Regions from separate parts of the Microbacterium plantarum genome, predicted to be linked through region 3. Evidence: predicted binding sites of a transcription regulator. Region 3 holds the regulator's gene; each other region holds the start of a gene.
What was found. The regulator HrcA, encoded in region 3, represses chaperone genes, less so after heat shock. The targets are predictions, from matches to a motif close to TTNGCACTCGNNNNNNNCGAGTGCNAA.

Region 1: VC184_RS03175 (Hsp20/alpha crystallin family protein) is a predicted target of HrcA. The motif match lies at 1,467-1,493, and genes of this name have one in related genera.
Region 2: groES (co-chaperone GroES) is a predicted target of HrcA. The motif match lies at 1,768-1,794, and genes of this name have one in related genera.

Annotation. Positions count from the first base shown of each region.
Region 1 is NZ_CP141117.1:671,632-674,855, forward strand. Features, by position in the region: gene VC184_RS03170 (L-serine ammonia-lyase) at 6-1,415, shown strand; gene VC184_RS03175 (Hsp20/alpha crystallin family protein) at 1,566-1,991, shown strand; gene VC184_RS03180 (HNH endonuclease signature motif containing protein) at 2,130-3,224, opposite strand, start outside.
Region 2 is NZ_CP141117.1:2,720,511-2,723,734, reverse strand. Features, by position in the region: gene tsaD (tRNA (adenosine(37)-N6)-threonylcarbamoyltransferase complex transferase subunit TsaD) at 1-54, shown strand, start outside; gene VC184_RS13200 (hypothetical protein) at 51-512, shown strand; gene VC184_RS13195 (class I SAM-dependent methyltransferase) at 491-1,726, opposite strand; gene groES (co-chaperone GroES) at 1,869-2,165, shown strand; gene rarD (EamA family transporter RarD) at 2,288-3,224, shown strand, end outside.
Region 3 is NZ_CP141117.1:1,600,352-1,603,575, reverse strand. Features, by position in the region: gene dnaJ (molecular chaperone DnaJ) at 1-923, opposite strand, end outside; gene hrcA (heat-inducible transcriptional repressor HrcA) at 963-2,000, opposite strand; gene hemW (radical SAM family heme chaperone HemW) at 2,080-3,224, opposite strand, start outside.

The DNA.
Region 1 (3,224 bases), 930 kb from region 3:
GGCGAGTGAGCGCTTACGTCTCGGCGTTCGAGCTGTTCTCCATCGGTGTAGGACCCTCGAGCTCCCACACGGTCGGCCCGTTGCGTGCTGCCCGTGCTTTCGTCGTCAGGCTGGAGGCCGCGGGGCGGCTTCCCGAGGTCGCACGGGTCGGCTGCGTGCTGTACGGGTCGCTCGGAGCGACCGGGATCGGGCACGGCACGCCCGACGCCGTGGTCGCAGGGCTACAGGGTCATGCGCCCGAGACCGTCGATCCCGACGTGGTTCGCGGCGCGTGGACCGAATGGGTCGACGGGTCGCCCCTGGTGCTCGCGGGGTGGCACGCGGTGCCGTTCTCGCGGAGCGACGTGACCTTCGAACCGCGGACGCGGCTTCCGGAGCATCCCAACGCGATGACCCTGAGCGCGTGGGACGCCGCGGGCGATCTCGTCGCGTCGGAAACGTATCTCTCGGTCGGGGGCGGCTTCATCCGACGCGCAGGCGAAGCCGCCGAGGCGGGCGGACGGCGCGGAGGTTCGGGCGCTGTCGCCTGGCCGTACCGCTTCAGCACCGCGGCGGAGCTGCTCGAGCTGTGCGAGCGCGAGCAGATGAGCATCGCCGGCCTCGCGCGCCGCAACGAGGAGGCACTCCGGCCGGAGGCCGAGGTCGCTGCCGGCCTCGACGCGATCTGGGATGCCATGGCGGGGTGCGTCGAGGCGGGGCTTCGAGCCGACGGCACCTTGCCGGGGATGCTGCGCGTGCGGCGCCGGGCGGGGGCGATGCGGGCGCAGCTCGAACAGGCGGAGGCGGCGGGTGGGCGTGAGCTGCCGGGGGAGTGGCTCGGTGCTTTCGCGCTCGCCGTCAACGAGGAGAACGCGTCGGGTGGACGCGTGGTCACCGCGCCCACCAACGGTGCCGCAGGAATCCTTCCGGCGGTGGCTATGTACTGGTGGCGGTTCGCGGCGAAGTCGCGGCTCGCGTCGGAGGATCTGGATCGGCGCCGCGGCATCAGGCGGTTCCTGTTGACCGCGACGGCGCTGGGGTCGCTGTTCAAGGCGAACGCGTCCATCTCGGGTGCGGAGGGCGGCTGCCAGGCCGAGGTCGGATCTGCGTGCGCAATGGCTGCGGGAGGCCTGACGGCGGTCATGGGCGGCAACAGCGCGCAGATCGAGAATGCGGCGGAGATCGCGATGGAGCACCACCTCGGGCTCACGTGCGACCCGGTCGGTGGCCTCGTGCAGATCCCGTGCATCGAGCGCAACGCGATCGCGGCGTCGACGGCGGTCACCGCGGCGCGACTCGCGTTGCGGGGTGACGGGCAGCATTACGTGTCGCTGGATGCCGTCGTCGAGACGATGCGCCAGACCGGGATCGACATGTCGCACAAGTACAAGGAGACGAGCGAGGGCGGTCTCGCCGTGAACGTCGTCGAGTGCTGAGAGGCCCTCCCGCGCCCCGTCTTCGGGGCGCTGTTCGCTGTGCGAGAACCCTTGGCACTCGATGGGGGAGAGTGCTAATCTGGATGCAGTTGAGCCGAGACGGCTCAACTTTCAGATCTCAACACGAAGCATCAGAGAAGGGAAAGATCGATGGCTACTTATGACCCGTTCCGCGACCTCGACCGCATCGCCTCGAGCCTCTTCGACACGCGCCGCGGCCCCCGTCGCATGCCGATGGACCTCTACCGTGACGGCGACCACTACGTGATGACCGCCGACCTGCCGGGCATCGACCCGGGCTCGGTCGACATCGACGTCGACGGCCAGCTGCTGACCATCCGCGCCGAGCGCACGCTCGCGAGCGGTGACGGAGTGAAGTGGATCACGCGCGAGCGTGAAGCCGCGAGCTTCCTGCGTCAGCTGAACCTCGGCCAGGGCGTCGACACGGAAGGCATCGCCGCGACCTACAACAACGGCGTCCTGACTGTGACCATCCCGGTCAGCGAGAAGGCCAAGCCGCGCAAGGTCGAGGTCACGACCGACGCAGCCGCGCCGGTGGTGCCGATCGAGAACTGATCGCGCAGATCCGCGTTCGCACGACGGGCGGCCGCAGCTCTTTCGGGGGCGGCGGCCGCCCTTTCGCGTATATCCCCCAGCGCCCGCGACCGATTCGAAGGCGCGCGATGCGCGCGCCCGACTGCGTGGCTGCAGCACTCAGAAGGGTGGCGGTTCGTCCGGCGGTGGTCCGCCGCGTGTCGCATCCGGTGGCGGGTCCGTGGTGGCGATGGTGAAGCAGACGGCCGGTATGGGTACGTCTTCGCGGTAGACCCGGCCGAGGGGTGAGGTCCATTCCAGGACCCCGCCGCCGACCTGCCTGACCTCCCACTTCGTGAATTGCTTCATCGAGTGGTGTCGTTGGCAGAGGTGGGCGAGGTTGAAGATGTGGGTGTGCCCGCCGAGGGCGTGATCGATCGTGTGGTCGAGCTCGCAGCGGATCGCGGCTCTGCGGCATCCGGGGAACCGGCAGTGCTGGTCGCGCGCCATCAGGAGCTTCTTCATCGACGCCGTGGGCCGGTAGGTGTCGATCTCGACCGGGGTGCGGGTGACGGGGTCGATGAAGAGCCGGTCCCACTCGCTGACCTGCCCGGCGAGCTCGCGTGCCGTATCCGCATCGATCAGCGCGCCCCCGACGGCTTCGGCCGGGTTCTCGTCACGCCCCATCAACGTCTCGGCGGTGACCGCCACCTGAACCCGCGCGCGGATCGCCCCGAGCCCACCAGCCCGGTCGATCCCATACGTCGGGTCAACGACCGGCGCCCCGCCGAGCACCAGGTCGCCGAGGATGTCGGCGCGCAGCTGATCCATCGTCCTCGTGTCGGCGGGCTTACCCGACCCAGCGGCATCCGCCCCGGCACCTTCCGCCCCGTCGCCCTCCGCCCGGGCGTCCTTCACGGACTGCCCCATCTGCGTCAGCCGGTCGAGCATCCCGGCGGCGATGACCGTCGGAAGGTTCGCGACGAGATTCGACATCCCATCCGACCCGTGGAACACCCGTACGCACCGCTCCGCCGCCGCGGTCTTGTGCCGGTCGGTGAACGTCTGCGGGTGAAGCCGGGCTGCCAACGCATCCAGCGCACCCCGCACCCGCGACGGCACGTCCCGCTCGCACACCGCGATCGCGGCTTCCGCGAACGAATCCCGCACCTCATTCGGAAGCCCCGCACCGACCCGCACGACCACATTCACGTGGCCACGTTCGATCCGCCGCTGCACCCACGCCTCGAACACCGCGGGATAGTCGTCGATGAC
Region 2 (3,224 bases), 1.1 Mb from region 3:
TCGTTCGGCGCCGACTCGACGCTTCCGGTCACCGAGATTCAGGTACGCGGGTGAGCGATGACCGTCGGCGCAGTCGGCGCCCCGCCGTGGCAGCGCCGACGGATGACGTCGCGTCGGCTCCCGAGGCCGCGAGGCTGCCGGGCGAGCACCGCGGTGGGTTCCAGCGCGAGTTCACGCAGCCGACACCGCTGCTGAGCAGCCCCGAGGTCGGCCCGCGCGCCGAGCCCGCTGCGTCGCAGCCGCGCGTCGAGTGGGCCCCGGCGCCCGAGATCCTGCCGCGGTCGGGGGCGTGGGCGCTGGCCCTGGCGATCGTGGCGCTCCTACTGTCGCTGTTCGTCGGGTGGGCGTTCCCGCTGGGTATCGCAGCGGTCGTCATGGCGGTGCTGGCGCTGCGCCGACCGTGGGAGCGTCGCGGGGTCGCGGTGTGGGCGCTCGGCCTCGCCGCGTTGTCGATCCTCTACAGCGCGGGCTGGCTCGTCTGGGCGGCGGCTCAGGCCGGGCTGCTGGACTGAGCCCCGTCGCCGGGGCGGCCCTCACCGTCCTCGACGCGGTCGGCGAGGACGGCCACCCGGCGGTCTCCGACGCGCGTGAGGAGGAGGGTCGCCGACGCGCTCCCCGACAGGCTCAGCTTCTTGCGGAACTGCGCAGGATCGATGTCGACCCCGCGTTTCTTGATCTCCAGGATGCCGATCCCTGCGCGCTTGAGCGCGGCGTCGATCTCGCGGGTCTTCAGCGGCAGGACCTCGCGCACCCGGAACGTCGTCGCGAACGCGCTGGTACGCCCCGTGTCGGAGGTCATGTACGCCGTGCCGCCGGCGAGCATCCCCGCGTCGAGTGAGCGGGCCACGTCGCCGATCAGCCGAGCGCGGATGACGGCGCCGTCTGGCTCGTGCAGGTAGGCGCCCAGATCGCGCGGATCGACGTCCGAAGCATCATCGGCGGCGGTGAGCTCGGCGGCACGATCGCCGCGGATCACGAGGGCGGACCGCCGGACGCCCGGGCGAGCAAGAGCGCCCGACCAGAGGACGAGCTCGATCGTCGAGCCGTCCGCGCTGATCCACTGCGCCTCGCCGTCGGTGGGAAGGTCGTCGCGGTCGAACGCAGGGCCGAGCTTGATGCCCGTCGGCATCCGACCTGCGAGGTCGAAGGCCCACTCGAGCGACGGCGTGTAGTCGGATGCCGCGATGCGCCGCGTCTCGCTGTGGCCCGAGGTGCGGCGAGCGGGGTCGAGCCAGACGGCATCGACGCCGTCGAGATCGGTCTCCTCCGCCCGCCCGTGGCGCACGCGAGCGGCTGCACCGAACGGGGCGAGGTTGTAGGCGGCCAGGGCAGCGGTGATCTCGTCGGCGTCGACGGCCAGGACCTCGAGCCCGATGCCGGCGAAGCCGAGCGCATCGCCGCCGATGCCGCAGCCGAGGTCGGCGACGCGGGCGATGCCGGCATCGCGGAACCTGCCGGCGTGGCGGGCGGCGACAGCGAGACGCGTGGCCTGCTCGAGGCCGGCCCGGGTGAACAGCATCCGATCGGCGAACGGACCGAACTTCGCCCGCGCGCGCTCGCGCAGCCGCGCTTGCCCGACGACGGCCGACACGAGGTCGGGGGAGAGGCCCTCGCGTCGCAGCCGCGACACGGCCGACGCGGCATCCGCCGTCGACGAGATCCGGAGGGCGTCGACCAGACGGAGTCCCTCGGGGGTCAGCAACGCGGAGAGCTCGGCGTGATCCACCACGACAGCCTACGCGGGGCGGTGCCGCCGGTTCAGGGACGTTGGCACTCGCGTTGCATGAGTGCCAACGTCCCCCTAGACTCGGAGTTGGCACTCTCAGGGTGAGATTGCCAACAAGTCTTGTCGAAGAAAGAGGTAGACCGTGTCGGTTTCCATCAAGCCGCTCGAGGACCGCATCGTCATCAAGCAGGTCGAGGCCGAGCAGACCACTGCGAGTGGTCTGGTCATCCCCGACACCGCCAAGGAGAAGCCCCAGGAGGGCGAGGTCGTGGCGGTCGGCCCCGGCCGCATCGATGACAACGGCAACCGTGTTCCGCTCGACGTCGCCGTCGGCGACCGCGTGATCTACAGCAAGTACGGCGGAACCGAGGTCAAGTTCGGCGCTGACGAGTTCCTCGTGCTCTCGGCGCGCGACGTCCTCGCCGTCGTCGTCCGCTGACGCAGAGCTCTTCCACGAAGGCCCGGGTGCATCGCATCCGGGCCTTCGTCATGGCAGGCGTGCGGCGGCGGATGGCAGTCCGTCGTGACCTCGCCGTGTCATGACCGTCCTATGCTTGGCTCGTGACACCCCTCGATCCCGCCCGTGAACGCTCGCTCGGCGGGATCTACGCTTTCTCGGCCTACGTGCTCTGGGGCTTCATGCCCCTCTACTTCCTCACGCTCGCCCCGATGGGGCCGTTCGAGGTCGTGTCGTGGCGCATCCTGTTCTCGCTGGTGTTCTGCGCGATCCTCCTCACGGTGCTCCGGGCCTGGGGCAAGCTGATCGCGATCCTGCGCACGCCGCGCCTGGTGCTGTGGACCATCGTGGCTGGGCTGCTCATCTACGTGAACTGGCAGGTCTTCCTCATCAGCACCCTCACGGGGCACGTGATCGAGGGGAGCCTCGGGTACTTCATCAACCCGATCGTCACGGTGCTCCTCGGCGTCCTCGTCCTGAAGGAGCGGCTGCGGGTGGCCCAGTGGGTCGCGATCGGCATCGCCGCCGTCGCGGTCGGCGTCATCGTCATCGGCTACGGGGCCTTCCCGTGGATCGCCCTGACCCTCGCCGCGAGCTTCGGCACCTACGGACTGGTCAAGAAGCAGATCGGGCCCTTGGTCGACGCCGTCAGCGGCCTGACCCTCGAGTCGCTCTGGCTGGCGCCCGTCGCGATCGTGCAGGCGATCATCGTCGCGGTCACCGGCGGGCTCGTGTTCGGCTCGGTCAGCCCCGGCCACACCGCGCTGGTGACCCTCGCCGGGATCGTCACCGCCGTGCCCCTGCTCTTCTTCGCCGCCGGCGCCCGTCGCAGCAGCCTCACGGTCATCGGCCTGCTGCAGTTCGTCGCGCCGATCCTGCAGTTCATCACGGGAGCCTGGATCCTCGGCGAGCCGATGCCTCTCGAGCGCTGGATCGGCTTCGGGCTCGTCTGGCTCGCCCTCGTCGTGCTCAGCGTCGACTCGCTGCGCGCCGCTCGTCGTCCGAAACGCGTCGACGAGGCATCCGACGTCGCCCCCGTCG
Region 3 (3,224 bases):
CGACCCTTGACGGTGAGGACGTCGCCGGACTGGACGCCGGGGCGCAGCTCGAGCTCGACCGGACCGTCGAGCGACTCGATCGTGGTGCTGGTGCCGAGGACGGCGTCGGGCATCGACACCTCGAGCGTGGCGAGCAGATCGTCGCCCTCGCGGCTGAACACGTCGTGCGGAGCGACCGTGACCTCGAGGTACAGATCGCCGTTGGGGCCGCCGGCGGGACCGACCTCGCCGGATCCGGGGAGCTGCAGGCGCAACCCGGTCTCGACACCTGCGGGGATGTCGAGCGAGACGGTGCGGCGAGCCCGGACGCGTCCCTGCCCCTGGCAGGTCGTGCACGGGTACGGGATCGTCGTGCCGTAACCCTGGCAGACGTTGCAGGGCTGCGACGTCACGACGTTGCCCAGCAGGCTGCGGACGGTGCGCTGCACGTTGCCCGCGCCGTGGCAGACGTCGCAGGTGACCGGCTGCGTTCCCGGCTGGCAGCACGAGCCCTGGCAGGTGTCGCAGAGCACCGCGGTGTCGACCTCGATGTCGCGATGCACGCCGAAGACGACGTCGCCGAGCTCGAGGGTGACCCGGACGAGCGCATCCTGTCCGCGTTCGCGCCGGGAGCGCGGACGCCCGGCGCGACCGCCGCCTCCGGCGCCGCCGCCGAAGAAGGTCTCGAAGATGTCGCTGAATCCGCCGAAGCCCGCGGCGCCGCCGAAGCCGCCGGCGGAGTCACCGCCCATGTCGTAGCGCTGACGCTGCTCCGGATCGCTGAGGACGTCGTAAGCATGCGTGACGAGCTTGAATCGCTCGGACGCATCCTCTCCCGGGTTGACGTCGGGGTGCAGTTCTCGTGCCAGGCGTCGGTACGCCTTCTTGATCTCGTCGGGCGACGCGTCGCGCGCAACGCCCAGGACCTCGTAGTGGTCAGCCACGGATCGCCTTTCCGCCCGTTCGGGCGTGGGTGGGGTGGGTCAGCGGGACTTCTCGTCTTCGTCGAGAAGCCGGCTGAGGTAGTGCGCGACGGCGCGGACCGTCGCGAGGTTCGTCGGGTAGTCCATGCGCGTCGGTCCCATGAGGCCGACGCGTGCATGCGAGCCCGGGACGTCGTAGTCGCTCGTGACGACCGAAGCTTCGGAGAGCCCGTACGCCTCGTTCTCGCGGCCGATTCGCGCTGCGACGCCGCGGTCGTCGGCGACCATCTCGCCCATGAGCCGAAGCAGCGTCACCTGCTCCTCGATGGCTTCGAGCAGCGGATAGATACTGCCGCGGAAATCCGCCTCTCGCCGCGCGAGCGTGGCGGTGCCGGCCATGACTAGGCGGTCCTGCCGGAACGTCTCGAGCTCTTCGACCAGGATGCGGGCGATCTCGCGCACCGCATCGCCGATCGGGTCGCCGACCGACTCGCTCTCCGCGAGCGCCGACACCGCGGTGACGGCGTCTCGCACGGCGACGCCGGTGACAGCGGCGCGCAGCGTCGCCTTGGCTACGGCGAATTGCGCTTCGTCGAGGAGGGTGCGTACCACGCCCACCCGCTGGGAGACACGGCCGGTGTCGGTGACGACGATGACGACGAGTCGTCCGCCGCCGAGGTCGACCAATTCGAGGTGCGAGACCTGCGCGCGCGCGAAGGAGGGGTACTGCACCATTGCGACCTGGCCCGTCAGCTGGGTGAGCGCACGAACCGTCCGCACGAGCAGGTCGTCGAGGTCGGTAGGGCCGTCGAGGAAGGTCGTGATGGCCGAGCGCTGGGCGGCGCTCAGGGGGCGAAGGCCTGCCAGATGGTCGACGAAGACGCGGTAGCCCTTATCGGTCGGCACGCGTCCGGATGACGTGTGGGGCGCGGCGATGAGCTCCTCGTCCTCGAGGAGCGCCATGTCGTTGCGGATCGTGGCAGCCGAGACGCCGAAGGCGTGGCGCTCGACGATCGACTTGCTTCCCACGGGCTCGCGGGTGTCGACATAGTCCTGCACGATCGCCCGCAGCACCTGCAGTCCGCGCTCTGAGACCATGTCCGTCACCTCCTGTTTGGCACTCGATGTCTGCGAGTGCCAATTCTACCGCGTGGGCGAGGCGGGTCGCCGCCCGGGATCACTCGGTGAGCGCCCGTACGACCGCATCGGCCATGAGGCGTCCGCGGCGAGTCAGGACGACCCGACCGCGGACGGCGTCCGCGCCTTCGATGAGCCCGTCGGCGATGAGCGATGCGACGGCACGGCGCGAGTCGTTCGCGAGCTCATCGACGGCGAGCCCATCCACGATGCGTGATCGCAGCAGGACGGACTCGAGCCGTCGGGCCTCGGCATCCGGGCGCTCGCGGCCTGCGGCGGGAGACTCGCCCGCGGAGAGCCGCTGAGCATATGCCGCCGGGTGTTTCACGTTCCACCAGCGGAGGCCCGCGATGTGACTGTGCGCGCCCGGCCCGTAACCCCACCAGTCGGTTCCGCGCCAGTAGGCGAGATTGTGGCGCGAGCGCTGGTCGGTCGACCGGGCCCAGTTCGAGACCTCGTACCAGGAGAAGCCGGCGGCGGCGAGACGGTCATCGGCCAGTTCGTACATGTCGGCCTGGAGATCGTCGTCGGGCGCGGCCACCTCACCGCGGCGGATCTGACGCTCGAGACGGGTGCCCTCCTCGATGATCAGCGCATAGGCGGACACATGGTCGGGTTCGAGCGCCACCGCGGTGTCGACCGAGCGCCGCCAGTCGTCGAGGCTCTCCCCCGGCGCTCCGTAGATCAGGTCGACCGAGACGTCGAGTCCAGCCCCGCGCGCGGCAGCCACGGCGGTGGCGACGTTGGCGGGATCGTGCGTTCGGTCGAGCGCTGCGAGCACGTGCGGAACCGCGGACTGCATGCCGATCGACAGGCGCGTCACGCCCGCCGCCGCCAGCTCGTCGGCGACCCGAGGGTTCATCGTGTCGGGGTTCGCCTCGACGGTGACCTCCGCGCCGGCGGCGATGCCGAACGTGTCCCGCACTCCGCTCAGCATCCGAGCGAGGTCCCCGGCCGGAAGCAACGTGGGAGTGCCGCCGCCGAAGAACACCGTCTGCGCCGGACGCCGGGGGCCGCGCTCGTCCATCACATCGGCCGAGAGGGCGATCTCGCGCAGCACCTCGTCGGCGTAGGCATCTTGCCGCGCGCCACGCAGCTCTGTGGCGGTGTAGGTGTTGAAGTCGCAGTAGCCGCACCGCACCCGGCAGAACGGAACGTGCAGGTACACCCCGAACGGGACGTCGG